DNA from 2 places in the Komagataeibacter sp. SM21 genome. Region 2 is predicted to be linked to the other one. Evidence: riboswitches for the same ligand, from Rfam matches in the RefSeq annotation. Region 2 holds a riboswitch; the other holds the start of a gene.

Region 1 (7,485 bases), on a different contig from region 2:
CGCATCGGCCTGCTGCGCCGTCATCAGGTCAGACTTGTTCAGCACCACCAGATCGGCCGACAGGAGCTGGTCTTCGTAGACTTCGGCCAGCGGGTTGTCATGATCGAGCGACGGGTCGGCAGCCTGCTGGCGGGCGACTTCCTCCGGGTCGTCGGCGAAGCGGCCAGCGGCGACGGCGGGACCGTCCACCACCGTAACCACGCCGTCCACCGTCATGCGGGTGCGGATGGTGGGCCAGCCAAAGGCCTTGAGCAGCGGCTTGGGCAGCGCCAGACCGGAGGTCTCGATCACGATATGGTCCGGCGGGCTTGCGCGGTCGAGCAGGGCTTCCATGGTCGGCAGGAAATCATCCGCAACCGTGCAGCACAGGCATCCATTGGTCAGTTCGACAATATCCTCGTCACGGCATCCTTCCACGCCGCAGGCGCGCAGCGTGTCGCCATCAATGCCCAGCGTGCCGAATTCATTGACCACGATGGCAATGCGCCTGCCCTTTGCATTGGCCAGCACATGGCGCAGCAGCGTGGTCTTGCCCGCGCCCAGAAAGCCGGTGATGACGGTAACGGGTACCCTGGCACGTGCCGTGGTGGTGGGGGTCATGGCGATCAGGCTCCAGAAAAAAGGGATGCGGGAAAACGGCCACGCACCATGTCCGACAGGCTGGCGGGCCTGCGCGATGGCATGACGGTGCCGCTGCGCGATGCGGCGTAGGCCGTAAGATAGGTCATCAGGTCCTGTGCCTTCTCCGGGCCGAGCCGGGCGAGGAGCCAGCCCCATTTGCCCGGCGTGGCCACCACGGCGGCACAGCCGCTGTCACATGCGGCAAGGCAGGAGACCTCATGAATGACAAGGCCGGGCGTGTCCGCCGCCAGCGACACCATGGCGTCATGAAGCTGGCGTCCCTGCGGATTGTCGGATGCGGGCAGGCCCCGGCGGCAGGTCACGCATACATGCAGATGCACGGGGGGCGTATTTCCGGATTCCGGCTGCAGCTGTGCGGTCATGTCGGTCCGTGCCCTTTCGCGGCATGGCTGCGCGGCGCAGCCTGAAGGCGGGGTGCACGGTTACGACCCCGCACCCGCGCGGGGCGGGGACGGTGGCCCATCGCGTGCCGGGCACCCCGCCGGCCATGCGATTGAAATCGATCTCATCCGGGTCGCATGGCTGCGGCGCGGCATATGATGGCAGGTCTCCTGACTTGTGGCGGAGGGGTGATCCCTCCCTTCCGGCTGCCTTCCCGGTCCCGCTGGTAAGGGACCAGTGACAATGCCGCGTTCCCTGACAGGTCACGCGGGCCGGAAACAGCCACCTACAGTTGCGGGGGCAGCGACGGCCTTGCCCATGGGCGCACCGTCTTCCCTATTCTCCCCAATGGGGAACCATCAGGACCGGATTTAGACGATTGCGGACCGCGCTGTCAAAGAAACCACGGCAATGCTGGATATGTCCCGCCTTCATGACAGCGGCGCGCCGGTCATGCGCACGCGCCATGCCGTATGCCGCGTCAGCACCGTGTGGCTGCATGGTGCGATATCCAGCCGCGACAGCATGCCCGCATCCCCGCCAAGGGCTGCGATGACGATGGCCTTTATGACCGTGGCATCGGCCATCACCCGGATGCGCGGCGGTGTTGTGGGCAGGGCCGTCAGCCAGGGGGTGATGCGGTGCAGGAGGTCCGCGCGGCTTTCCCCGCCGGGTGGGGCGAACGTGGCATCCGCAGTCCAGCGGGCCAGACCGGCAGGGGGCAGATCCTTCAGTGCAGCGCCCTGCCATGCGCCCATTTCCACCATGCGCAGCGCGGGCACATGGTGGCAGGCACAATCTGGCGGCGGTTCCACTGACGGCGGGATCAGGGTCAGGTCGGCATCATCGGACAGGCTGCCTGGAAAATGCGGGGGCAGGGCGATGGCATCGTCTATGCGGGGGATCATGCCCCGGCGCAGGCTGTCCGCCGGGGGCAGGGCAATGCAGGTCAGGATCTGGTTCATGGGTCACTGTCCCGCGCATGGAGAAAGGGTGGGTCAAGCAATGGATGATTGACCTTCCATGCCAATTTTGGAAACATGCGGCCAGATCCGGTTATGGAACGGGCGGCAGATCAGGCCGTGTTTCATGCATACTGCTCCGGGTCGTGCGTGATCCATGGAGTTTCCCAGTATGAGCCAAGGTACAACTGTCCTGTCCACCGGTAGCGTTGCCGCGCCGCAGGTTTCCATCCCGGTCCGCGACCTGCTGCCGTGGGGTGTGTTCGGGCTGGTACTGGCATCATTGCTGCTGTATTTCGTCGGGGCGGAGCAGGGGGCGACCGCGCTCATTTCCGGTCACTACGTGCATGAATTCGTGCATGACGGACGCCATCTGCTGGGCTTCCCCTGCCACTGATCCAGTAGGGGCGCGGGTTCGTCCCGCCTGTTCCGGTCCCGTGACCGGGTATGTGCTGAACGGCATTTCCATCGGGAATGCCGTTTTTGCGTTCAGGCCATGCTGATGACCGTCCGGCCCCGGACGTGACCCGCCAGAATGCGCGGCGCGATGGTGATGGCATCGGCCAGCGGTGCATCGTGCAGCATGCTTTCCAGAAGCGTATGGTCGATGTCGCGCGCCAGACGCGCCCATGCCGCCATCCGGCGCGGGCGGGGACACATGACGCTGTCCACGCCCTGCAGGCGCACGTTGCGCAGGATGAAGGGCGCGACCGTCAGGGGCAGGGCCATGCTTTCCGCCAGTCCGCAGGCCGCCACCGTGCCACCGTACTGGATGGATGCGCACATCGTGGCCAGTGTGTCCCCGCCCACCACATCGATACCCCCGGCCCACCGGATTTTTTCCAGTGGCCTGCCCGTGGGGGCCAGCGCCTCACGCGGCACGATTTCGCTCGCGCCCAGACGGGTCAGATAGGCATGAAGCTGCGGGCGGCCGGTTACGGCTGTGACCTGATAGCCCAGTTGCGCCAGAAGCATGATGGCCATGCCACCCACGCCACCGCCCGACCCGGTTATGATGACCGGTCCGCTGGCGGGGGTCAGTCCCCCTTCTTCAAGGCTCATGATGCACAGCATGGCGGTAAAGCCCGCCGTGCCGATTCCCATCACCTGCCGCGAGGACAGGCCCGCAGGCTGTGGCAGCAGCCACCGTCCCGACAGGCGGGCCATGCGTGACAGGCCGCCCCAGTGCGTCTCCCCCAGTCCCCAGCCGGTGGCGAGCACCCGGTCGCCTGCGCGATAGAGTGGGTCTTCCGATTCGATGACGCGACCGGCAAGGTCGATGCCCGGTACCATCGGAAACCGCCGCACCACCGGCGCGCCACGGGTAATGGCCAGTGCGTCCTTGTAATTGAGGCTGGAATGATCCACCGCGACCGTTACATCGCCTTCGGGCAGGGATGCGGGATCGACCTGTTCCACGCGGGTCGTGACCGCATCGTCGGTGCGGGAGATCATCAGGGCCTCGAACATGCTGGCGGACTTCCTTTATGGGCAGGGGAAACGCGTGGCCGGAGCGGCGTGACTGTAACTTTCATGCAGGATTCAGGTATGGTTTCCTATTTACAGCCCTGTGACATCGCAGCAACGTGAAGAAAAGTGCATCCTGAAAAATACAAGATTTTCAAAGGATCTTTTTAAAGACCATCCGGTCGGTCCATGACCGGATGGTGGCGCATGGCCGTCCTGCGCCATGATGCGAAAATGTGCAGGGCAGGTGTGATTTTCCCACGCTTCCCGCCAGACAGGCAGTGTGGTGTGCTTATTATCCAGCCACCATTGCACAGGCAGGAGGCATTTCATGTCCGACAGTCTTGTTTCGTCCTTTCCGGCCCTTTCTTCCATGACCGCGCTGTGGCGGGCGCGGTACGGCACCCAGCCGCCCGCAGCCCCCGCATTGCCCGAAAGCCCGGTGGCGCGCGGTCTCATGACGCACCGCTCCGTGCGGGGATTCAGTGCCAGCGCCCTGCCTGATGGGGTGCTGGAGGCCGCCGTGGCCGCGGCGCAGTCGGCCTCCACGTCATCCAACCTGCAGGGATGGAGCGTCATTGCCGTGCGCGACGCCGACCGGCGCGCGCGGCTTGCGAAGATAGCGGGGGATCAGGATTTCATCGCGCAGGCGCCGCTGTTCCTTGCATGGGTTGCCGACCTGTCGCGGCTGGACCATGTGGGGCAGGCGCATGGCCGTGACCTGCCGGGGGTGGACTGCCTCGATACCTTTCTGGCCGCCGTCATGGATACGGCTTTCGCCGCGCAGAATGCCGCTGCCGCGTTTGAATCCTACGGGCTGGGAATCGTGTATGTCGGCGCGGTGCGTAACCGGCCCGAAGCGATTGCCGCCGAACTTGGCCTGCCCGCGCGTACGGTTGCGCTGTTCGGCATGAGTGTCGGCTACCCCGACCGCCAGCGTCCCATCGCCATCAAGCCCCGCCTGCCGCAGCATGCCGTGCTGCATGCCGAACGGTATGACAGTGCTGCCGCGAACGACCCGGCTGTCATCGCGGCCTATGATGAACGGCTGCGTGCGGCCCGTACCGCTCAGGGATCGCCGGGGCGTAGCTGGAGCGAAAGCGTGCTGGCGCGTCTGGGGGATGTCAGTGCGCTGCATGGGCGTGAACGCCTGCCTGAAGCACTGCGCGGGCTTGGTTTTGTGCTGGGTCAGGCGTGAAAGCAGGGTGTTTACGCGCAGGGCGGGGTTGACCGGCGGAATGTTCTGGTGAACTTCTGCTAGCGATGCCCGCGCCTGACGGCGGGCATGAGCGCGCGCCTTGCGTATCGCGCCAGCGTCATGATGAAAGAGAAACAACGGCTATGGACAGCGCCACTTCCCTTCCCTTCACGCTTTCTCCCAATGCGTCGCCGGTTTCGGCGCAGCGCCGGGCGGAGATTCTGGCCAATCCCGGTTTCGGGCGTGTCTTTACCGATAACATGGTCGTTATCCGCTATGAGGAAGGCCAGGGATGGCATGACGCGCGCGTACAGCCCTACGCATCTCTGACACTGGACCCGGCGGCAGCCGTGCTGCACTACGCACAGGAAATTTTCGAAGGGATGAAAGCCTACCGCACGGCGGAAGGCGGGATCACCCTGTTCCGGCCCTATGCCAATGCCGCGCGTTTCCGCAAATCAGCCGAGCGCATGGCCATGGCGCAGGTGCCCGAGGAACTGTTTGTCGAAGCCGTGCGCCAGCTTGTGCGCGTGGACCACGCATGGGTGCCGGGCAATCCGGACGAGAGCCTGTATATCCGTCCCTTCATGATCGCGAGCGAGACGTTCCTTGGCGTGCGGCCCGCGGGTGAATACCTGTTCATGGTCATTGCTTCCCCTGTCGGCGCCTATTTCGGGGCCGAGGCGGTCAGCGTGTGGGTATCCGATTTCTGCCGCGCGGCCCCCGGTGGTACGGGTGAGGCCAAATGCGGCGGCAATTATGCCGCAAGCCTCATGGCCCAGCAGGAAGCCAAGACGCACGGCTGCGCGCAGGTGCTGTTCCTTGATGCGGTCGAACGCCGCTGGATCGAGGAAATGGGCGGCATGAACGTGTTTTTCGTGTTCGATGACGGTTCGGTCTCCACGCCAGCCCTGACCGGCACGATCCTGCGGGGCATCACGCGCGACTCGCTGCTGACCCTGGCGCGGGAGATGGGCCTGACGGTGCGTGAAGAACGCTATGGCATCGACCAGCTTTACGCTGATGCCGCCTCTGGCCGTCTGAAGGAAGTCTTTGCCTGCGGCACGGCGGCGGTTGTTTCGCCCATTGGCCGTTTCTGTGGCCGTAACGGTGACGCGGTGATTGGCGATGGCGCGGGGATTGGCCCGGTTACGGAAAAGCTGCGCAATGCCCTGATCGGCATCCAGCGCGGCACGGCGGCAGATCCGCATGGCTGGGTGGAAAAGGTTATCTGATTTTCCCGCATGATCCGGCCAGTCAGTCTGGCCGGATCATGCCTGAGACGGTGGGTGAGCGGATTGGTTTGGATTGATGCCGCAGCCCGCCATCCCGGATTGGGTGGCAGTTCTTGTCAATAGGCAGGTCTGTGGTCATGTCCTGTGATACGGGATCGGGTCTCACGGGCTGCTAGCGAAGCTGGCTGTCCTTGCTTCCCCGGCGGTTGATGCCGGTGAAGACCGGCTTCCTGTCGCGTTCAGACTGGCAGTCGATGCACAGCTTGACGCCTGGCATCGCCTGCTGCCGGGCGGGGGGGATGTCTTCCCCGCATTCACGGCAACTGGTTTCGCTTTCGCCTGTGGGGATATGGGACCGTGCCCGTTTGACGGCGTCTGCTATCGTATCGTCGATCTGATCCTGTACGGCTCCGTCGGGAGCCCAACCGGTGGCCATGCGTGTTCTCCTGAAACGAAAGCACGCAGTATATCGCGTGACGTATGTTCAGACAAAACGGTTCGTGATCGATATGACCGGAATTCGGTGCCAGCCCCGATGAGGCGGCGGGCGACGGGTCTGTGGTCCGGCACCCGTGCAGCAGCAGGCAGACATCTGCCGCACGGGCTGGATGGAGCGGCTGTTATTCCGCAGGCGTGACCGTTTCCTCAACGGGTACGTAAATGCGGTTGCCGCTGTTGCGGAATTCTTCCTTTTTCTGTTCCATACCCGCCATGCGTTCGGCATTGGCCTTCAGATCGTGGCTTATGCGCATGGAACAGAATTTCGGCCCGCACATGGAACAGAAATGCGCGTTCTTGTGGGCTTCACGCGGCAGGGTTTCATCGTGGTACGCGCATGCGGTATCCGGGTCGAGTGACAGCCTGAACTGGTCATTCCACCGGAAATCGAAGCGCGCGCGGCTGATGGCGTCATCGCGTATACGGGCTGCCGGGTGTCCCTTGGCCAGGTCGGCGGCATGGGCCGCGATGCGGTATGTGACCACACCGACCTTCACGTCATTGCGGTCGGGCAGGCCAAGATGTTCCTTGGGGGTGACGTAACACAGCATCGCCGTGCCAAACCATCCGATCATGGCGGCCCCTATGCCTGATGTGATGTGGTCATATCCCGGTGCGATATCGGTCGTGAGCGGGCCGAGGGTGTAGAACGGTGCTTCCCCACATTCGCGGAGCTGTTTTTCCACATTGACCTTGATCTTGTGCATGGGCACATGGCCCGGCCCCTCGATCATGACCTGACAGCCTTTCGCCCATGCGATTTTCGTCAGTTCGCCCAGTGTTTCCAGTTCGGCGAACTGTGCGGCGTCATTGGCATCCGCAATCGAGCCGGGACGTAGCCCGTCACCGAGCGAGAACGAGACATCATAACGGCGCATGATGTCGCAGATTTCCTCAAAATGTTCATACAGGAAGCTCTCGCGGTGATGGTGCAGGCACCATCCGGCCATGATCGACCCGCCGCGCGAGACGATGCCCGTCACGCGGTTGACGGTCAGCGGCACATGGCGCAGGCGCACCCCGGCATGGATGGTGAAATAGTCCACGCCCTGTTCCGCCTGTTCGATCAGCGTATCGCGGAAGATTTCCCATGTCAGGTCTT
Region 2 (7,485 bases):
AATCCGCCGGGTCCAGCGGCGGGTGCAGCAGCACGGTCGCACGCATCGAACGCCATTTGACCAGTTGCCATACATGGGGGCCAAGGTCCATGTCCCCGTACCATGCGAAGACCGGGCGGCGCGCGCGGTTGACCGGCACGCCCTCAAGCTGGTCGTACACGACCGAAACCGGCTGGATCAGCGGGATCATGCCCGGCTTCGCGGCGATGGTGGCGGCCTCGCTCAACGGTTCGTCCGGCACCTTCCCCGCGGGCAGGCGCGGCGGCTTGGCGATGGCGAAAAAGGCAGACAGGAACGGCAGCACCCGTGACCCGTCCGACGATGTACCCTCGGGGAACAGGATCAGGTTGTCCCCTTCCACCATCAGGCGGTGCAGCATCTCGTCCCGCTCGCGGCCCGTGGTGCTGCGCTGGCGGCTGACGAATATGGTCCGCCCGATGCGGGACACCAGCCCCATGATCGGCCAGCCCTCGATATCGCCCTTGGCCACGAAATTGGATGGCAGCACGGTGCCCAGCACCGGCACGTCAAGCCATGTGGAATGGTTGGAGACGTAAATGACCGGCCGTTCGCCTTCGCGCCGGGCACGCCTGCCCCCCACGCCGCCCGCCCTGCGGCCAACCACGCGTATGCGCAGCGACAGAAGCAGGCACAGCCCGCCCCACACCATGCGCGTCCAGCGTATCTTGGCCGTGCCGGGAACCAGCAGCAGGACCGCCTCGAACCCGACTGAAAGCGGCACCCACACCGTAATGGCGGCCAGCCGTCCCACGCCACGGGCGGTACGGGCATATTCACGCAGGCGGCCCGACGGGGTGACGGACATGGTCGCGATGGCCCGCGCGGCATCCGAACCCGCTTCAGGGGCGATCACCTGCCGGGAGGCACGTCGCGCGGGCAGGGACTGGACAGGTGGTGTGGAACGACGCCGGGTAAAGCGGCGGATGAAATCGGCGATCATGCGCCTATCCATAGCCCGCCATCATGGCACGCGACAATATAGGGCGGCAGGACAGTCTGGCTGCCGTGTCATGCATGCAACGCGCGCGGTGTGCGCCCGCCCGTCATCGTGCCGTCATATTGCCCGGCGACAAGGAATACGGACCGGCGCGGATGGCCTGTGTCCCGTCCGCCGCTGGACCGGACGTGATGACCGGTCCATGCTAGGTACTTATCCCTGAGGAGTTTTTCCCCATGTCCGCATGCAGCCGTCGCGGCGTCCTGTTCGCCGCCACGACCGCCTTCACCCTTCTTGCGTCCCTCCCGCACGGCCCCGCGCGGGCGGCGGATGATGTACTGAACGTGCTGACATGGTGCGATCATGAAGACCCTGAACTGCTTGGCCCCTTCGAGCAGGCCAACAGGGTACGCATCCACTTCAAGGACATCGACAGCGGCGATGCCACCCGCACCATCCTGCGCCAGTCCAGGCCGGGAGACTGGGACGTGGTGATCATGGATGAAACGGATGCCCCCCGTCTGGCCATGGCCGGGATGCTGCAGCCGCTGGACCCCGCCGATTTTCCCGCAGCCGAAGTGCCAGCCCCCATCGCCGATCCGGCAATCGGGTCCTATGACGGCAGGCTGTATTCCGTGGCGGAGAAATATGGCTTCAATGCCGTAGCCTTCAACCGCACGCGGGTAGACCCGGCGGATATGGAGGACATCAACGCCATCTGGCAGCCACGCCATCACGGGCGGATCGCGATATATGACAGCTACCTGCCGGTCCTGTCCTATATCGCGCTGGCCATGGGCCTTGATCCCGCACACCTGCACGATACCGACCTGCCCGCCCTGCGGGACAGGCTTGTCACCCTGCGCGCCAGCGCCACACTGGTGGGGGACATGGCCACGGTGCAGCAGGCGCTGGCGGATGGTCAGGTGGATATTGTCGTGGGCGGTGGCGCATGGACCACGGCGGGCGTGGGTGAAGGCGGCGCGGTGGCGACGGCCGATGCGCAGCCCCCCGCCACAGCCCGGCGCCCGGAGCTGACCTTTACCGTGCCCCGGCAGGGGGGCATACGCTGGCAGCACGGGATTTCGATTGTCGCCACATCGCAGCGCAAGGCGCTGGCGCTGGCATTCGCGCAGTATCTGCGCACGCCTGCCGCGCAGGCGCGGCTTGCCACATCATCATGTTACTGGGGCATGCCCGCCAGTCCGCTTGCCCCGCTGGATGATGCGGCCCGCGCCGCGCTGCACTGGGACCAGCAGCCGGGCTATATCGCCGCAAGCCATCCCTACCCCATCGTTGACGAGGCCATGGATGGCAGGCTGCATGCGTTATGGGACGGCGTGATGAAGGACAGTACTCCCGTCACGCCCACCACGGTCACGCCCGCCACAGACAATGCGGATGACGGCACAGCCGGTCCCTGATTTCAGCCGTGACGCACGGCCTGGGGCGTAAGCAGCCGTTCGGCCAGAACACCGAACATCAGCCCCAGACTACCCCACAGAACAAGCTGCATGCCCAGTGCTGCCTCCCGGAAGCGCCACAGTACGAGGGCGGGGAAATTGTCCGGCACCTCGTTCACATCGGGCAGCACCCATTGCAGCAGCGCGATCAGCACCACGAACACCGCCGCCCCGCACAGCGAGGCACTCCATTCACCCAGCCGCGCCACCAGCGCGCGGCCGGCAAGAACCGCCAGAACGAGCGCGCATAGCGAAAAGACCACCATCTCGAAATAGGTGGCCGTGCGCAGGCCGATCGTCTCCGGCGTGCCGACGCCAGGCGGGTTGGCCGGGTATTTGAGATCGGGCACGACAACCACCGCCAGAAATCCCGCCCCGGCCAGAAGCAGGGCGAGCATGCGCGGCGAAAAACGGCCAATCCGGCCATAAGCGGTTGCAAAGACCAGCGAAAACAGACCGCCATAGGCAGCACCATACATGACGGCGGCGGTCAGCATGCCGATGGATGCCTGCACCGCGCGGCTGACCAGTTCCGGCTCTGGCGCATCGCCTGCCGCCGCGTCCTGCGCCGCTTCATAAGCGATGGAAAGGGCGACCTGCGGTTCACCGAACACGCGGGCGAACACGAAGGCAAGGCAGGCGGCAAGAATACCAGCCAGCATGCCACGCAGCAGAAGGCGGCCCGCCATCAGCCAGCCCCCCGACCGGAAAGGGAGGAATGGAAATTCATTGTCAGATCTCCTGTCGGGAAAGCGCGTCCCGCAACGGAATTATTCTTTATCCACCGGGAGAGGTCTGACTTCCGCATGACGACATGCGATGTACAGTGGCGCGACCGTGCCGGAATCCCACCGGCTTCCCTCCCGCGGATCACGAGGGGCGCAGTCAATACCGCGCCCGCATCCAAGTCAATATCGCGCGGCCTACGGCGCAGCCGTGGCCGGGGACTGCGGCAGCGTCACCCTGCTGGCCTGACCCTGCGCCGCACGCCACTGCCGCAGCGCATCAAGCGTATGGGCGACATGGCCATCGGGCGAAAGCGCACTATAGGCGTAAATCACCTTGCCATCGGGCGCGATCACATAGGATGTGCGGTTGGCCCGGTTCAGCAGCGGCAGCCGGCTGTCATACTGCCGCGCGATCTGCCCCTTCGGGTCGGTTGCGACCATCAGGCGGCCATGGCCTTCGCTGACGGAAAAACGGTCGAGGGTTGGCAGGTCATCGGTCGAAACGCCGATCACCGTGGCGCCCAGCGCCGTGTACTGGTCCATGGCGGCAGCAAAATCGTGGGCTTCCATGGTGCAGCCACGGGTAAAGGCCGCAGGATAGAAATACACCACCACCGGCCCCTTGCGCAGCGCATCGGCCAGATGGAAGCTGAATTCACTGCCATTGCGCGTGGCCTGGGTATCAAACATCGGGGCCTGGCTGCCCACCGGCAACGCCGCGCGCGCGGGTGAGAAACACACGAACCCGGCAAACGCCAGCACCCCCGCCAGCGGCAGGCACAGCCCCGGCATGCACCAGCGCGAACGCCTGTAAAAATACCTCATGTTTCCTCACACCCTGAAAGCAGGGTTCCAGCCATCATGTGGCGGGCGGCAGGATCTGGCAGCCACCGCCACCCAGTCGCTGACAGACCTGTTCGGCAGCAGCGTGCGACAGGCCGGTCAGCCTTGCACGATAGACATGACCGCGTTGCGATGCAACGCTGGCGACCTGCGTGCGCACCCCGCTGTAGGAAACCCTGGCCTTTGCCTGCCCCGCCGCATGTTCGGCCTGCCCGGCGGAACCGAAGGCGCCCACCTGCACCGCCCAGTCATGTCCACCCGCCATGCTGATGACCCCGGGATGCACCGCAGCCGATGTCATGGGGGTCACGCCGCTCTGTTCACGCGCGCTCCATGCCGCACGGACAGCGGCAGCTTCGGGCGACGGGGTCTCGGCTACCGTATCCTGCGGTGCGGCGGCCATCAGGGTGCGGGCGCGGTTTCGTCCGCCACGGCTGTTCTGCGCCGCCTGCGCGCGGGCCAGTGCGCGCGCTTCCACCAGCAGGTCCGCCTGCGAGCGGTTGAGCGGCGTGCTGCCCGCGATCTTCGGTCCGATGGAGGCTACGTAATCGCGGGTTTCCTTGGGCAGGGTGTGGTAGCGGTCCAGAAAATCATCCAGCCGTCCCGGCCCGCTGTTATAGGCGGCAAGAAAGCCGGGGGAGCCGTAAATGTCGTACATCTCGCGGATGTAGGCGGTGCCTGCCACGATGTTGTCATGGGGTTCATAGGCATCGGGGCCGAGGCTGTAGCGCGCGCGCATCTCGTCATAAGTGGGCGGCATGAGCTGCATGAGCCCCATCGCACCGGGCAGCGAGGTCACGAACTGCCCGTTACGGTAAAGCTGGCCACCGGATTCGCGCTGCATGACCTGCCTGATCCAGACGGCGGGCACGTCGAAGCGCTGCGACGCCTCGGTAATATACGGTCCCCATGGATCGTCCGGCGGGCCGGGCGGGGTATAGCTGGTATGGGCGCGGGCGCGATAGGTATCGGCTTCGTCCATCATCTGCGCTTCGGTCATGGGGCGTGGCCCCTGCGCGCAGGCGGCCAGAAAACCCGCGAATGCCAGCGCCAGCCACCGCACGGCCCCGCGCGTAGTGGTGGACCGGGCGACCGGGGCCGCCTGCCCACATTCGTCAGATGCCGGTTCCACTACTGCCTGCGCTGTTGCCATGTCCTGCCGTTATCCCGCTCATGCCCATGTTCCCATGGTGGACATGCCAGCATGGCCCCATCCGACGGGAGGGCCGCACCATAACAGCGCGGCTCCAGCTTGCGCAATCCTGATGCGCAGGCTGCGTACATGCCATTTCCCGCCCGGAATTAAAGGGAGTTATTCCTCGGTGCAGGTCGCGGGGTCGGGACCGGTGCGATGGCTGGGGCTGTCCAGTGCCGCAAGGTCACGCATGTCCTCATCCGTCAGCTTGAAGCTGAATGTCTGCAGGTTGGCGCGCATGCGTTCGGGATGCGCACTTTTGGGAATGGGCACCGAGCCGGTCTGTACTATCCAGCGCAGCATGACCTGTGCGGGGGTCTTGCCATGACGTTCCGCTACGCGGTTGAGGACCGGATTCTCCATCACCGCGCCACGGCCCAGCGGACTCCACGCTTCGGTCAGGATGCCGTGCTTGCGGTGCATGGCGCGCAGGCCCGACTGCGCGAAATCGACGTGCATCTCGATCTGGTTGACGGCGGGCACCACGCCGGTTTCGTCAATCAGGCGCTGGATGTGTTCAGGCAGGAAGTTGGACACCCCGATGGAGCGTACATGGCCATCCTTCTGCAACTGGATCATTGCCTTCCAGCTTTCCACATACAGGTCCTTGGCCGGAAGCGGCCAGTGGATGAGGTAGAGGTCGACATAACTCATCTTCAGCCGTTCAAGGCTGCGTTCGAACGCGCGCAGGGTGCTGTCGAAGCCATGGTCGGCCCCGCGCAGCTTGGTGGTGACGAAAATATCCTCACGCCCGACATCGAAACTGAGCAGCCCCGTACCCACCCCGCTTTCATTGCCGTAACGCGCTGCGGTATCAAACAGCCTGTACCCCGCCGCCAGCGCTTCACGCACCGCCGCTTCGGCCTGCGGGTTATCCAGTGGATAGGTGCCGAAACCGATCGCGGGAATCCTGTATCCGTCATTGAGGGTAAGCAGGGGAATCGTGGTCATGGTCATTCCTTCGCCAGACGCTCCCGGCAGCAACTGACCCCGCGCGGGCGGCGGGGCGGCGATCTGGCCGGGGCAGGACGTGTCGCCTATGGTCAGGGTAACGATGCCCGGCCCCGTTTGGTTTATGCCCAGTTTTCATTACTGGGCTGCATATGGTTCATTGTCCCCGCTCAGAAAGGACAGACATGACCGATACCCCCACCCCGCCTGCCGCCGATCTTCACCACACGATCCTGACGATCGATACGCATATCGACATCCCGTGGCCCGACCGGAACGATTTCGCCACTGGCGCGCCGTCGCGCCGGGTGGACCTGCCGCGCATGCGCGCCGGTGGGCTGGGGGCGGCGTGCCTTGTAGCCTATGTGGGACAGGGCGCGTGCGATGCGGCGGGTCATGCCGCGGCGTCGGACCGGGCGCTGGCCATGCTGCGCGTAATCGCGGACACCGGCCAGATACCGGGCGTGCAGGTATGCGATACGGTCGAGGGCGTACGCGCCGCCCATGCGGCGGGTGACATCGTCATCATTCCCGCCGTCGAAAACGGCTACACGATCGGCGAGGACCTGTCCCTGATCGCCGCGTTCCGCAAACTGGGCGCGCGGTACATGACGCTGACCCATAACGGGCATAACCGTCTGGCCGATTCGGCCCGGCCGATGCAGCACCTGCAGGACCCCGAAAGCATCCATGGCGGCCTGTCGGCGCTGGGCCGCGACGCGGTGGCGGAAATGAACCGCCTTGGCATGCTGGTCGATGTTTCCCACACCGCGCGCAGCACGATGATGCAGGCCGTCGAACTGTCACGCGCGCCGGTATTCGCCAGCCATTCCTGCGTGCGTGCCCTGTGCGATCATCCGCGCAACCTTGATGATACGCAGCTTGACGCGCTGAAGGCGTGTGGCGGAGTGATCCACATTACCGCCATGGACGCTTTCCTGCGCCCGCGCGACGTGCGCGACACGCGGGCCGTGACCGTGGCGGATTTCGTGGACCATATCGATTACGCCGTGCAGCGAATCGGTATCGAACATGTCGGCATCTCGTCCGATTTCGATGGCGGCGGCGGAATACGCGGCTGGGCCAATGCTGCTGAATCCGGCAACCTGACCGCCGAACTGCTGCGGCGCGGCTATGATCGCGACCAGATCGCGGCGCTGTGGGGAGAGAATTTCCTGCGCATCATGAAGCAGGCGGAAGAGGTGGCGGACACGATCGCGTGACCGTCATATCCCGCCCGCTCTGGATCACGCGCGCCCAACGGGCTATATCCTGTGCCGTACTGACCGAATATGGAACAAGAAATGACCACCAGCACTGACTACAAGGTCAAGGATCTCTCGCTTG

Evidence for each region. A riboswitch is a leader RNA that binds a small molecule or an ion and turns the genes downstream of it on or off. The one in region 2 is predicted to bind cobalamin.
Region 1: another riboswitch for cobalamin. It lies ahead of ACBR42_RS05235 (DUF1636 family protein); the one in region 2 lies ahead of ACBR42_RS08225 (CbtA family protein).

The regions. Positions count from the first base shown of each region.
Region 1 covers NZ_JBGLOV010000003.1:277,982-285,466, forward strand. Annotated here, with positions in the region: gene cobW (cobalamin biosynthesis protein CobW) at 1-600, opposite strand, end outside; gene ACBR42_RS05235 (DUF1636 family protein) at 606-1,004, opposite strand; gene ACBR42_RS05240 (hypothetical protein) at 1,003-1,182, shown strand; cobalamin riboswitch at 1,166-1,399, opposite strand; gene ACBR42_RS05245 (histidine phosphatase family protein) at 1,455-1,988, opposite strand; gene ACBR42_RS05250 (CbtB domain-containing protein) at 2,158-2,382, shown strand; gene ACBR42_RS05255 (MDR family oxidoreductase) at 2,475-3,455, opposite strand; gene ACBR42_RS05260 (nitroreductase family protein) at 3,784-4,650, shown strand; gene ACBR42_RS05265 (branched-chain amino acid aminotransferase) at 4,794-5,885, shown strand; gene ACBR42_RS05270 (DksA/TraR family C4-type zinc finger protein) at 6,058-6,321, opposite strand; gene thiC (phosphomethylpyrimidine synthase ThiC) at 6,506-7,485, opposite strand, start outside.
Region 2 covers NZ_JBGLOV010000006.1:89,867-97,351, reverse strand. Annotated here, with positions in the region: gene ACBR42_RS08235 (1-acyl-sn-glycerol-3-phosphate acyltransferase) at 1-961, opposite strand, end outside; gene ACBR42_RS08230 (extracellular solute-binding protein) at 1,195-2,382, shown strand; gene ACBR42_RS08225 (CbtA family protein) at 2,385-3,110, opposite strand; cobalamin riboswitch at 3,135-3,326, opposite strand; gene ACBR42_RS08220 (peroxiredoxin) at 3,345-3,974, opposite strand; gene ACBR42_RS08215 (lytic transglycosylase domain-containing protein) at 4,009-5,145, opposite strand; gene ACBR42_RS08210 (aldo/keto reductase) at 5,305-6,138, opposite strand; gene ACBR42_RS08205 (dipeptidase) at 6,324-7,361, shown strand; gene ahcY (adenosylhomocysteinase) at 7,443-7,485, shown strand, end outside.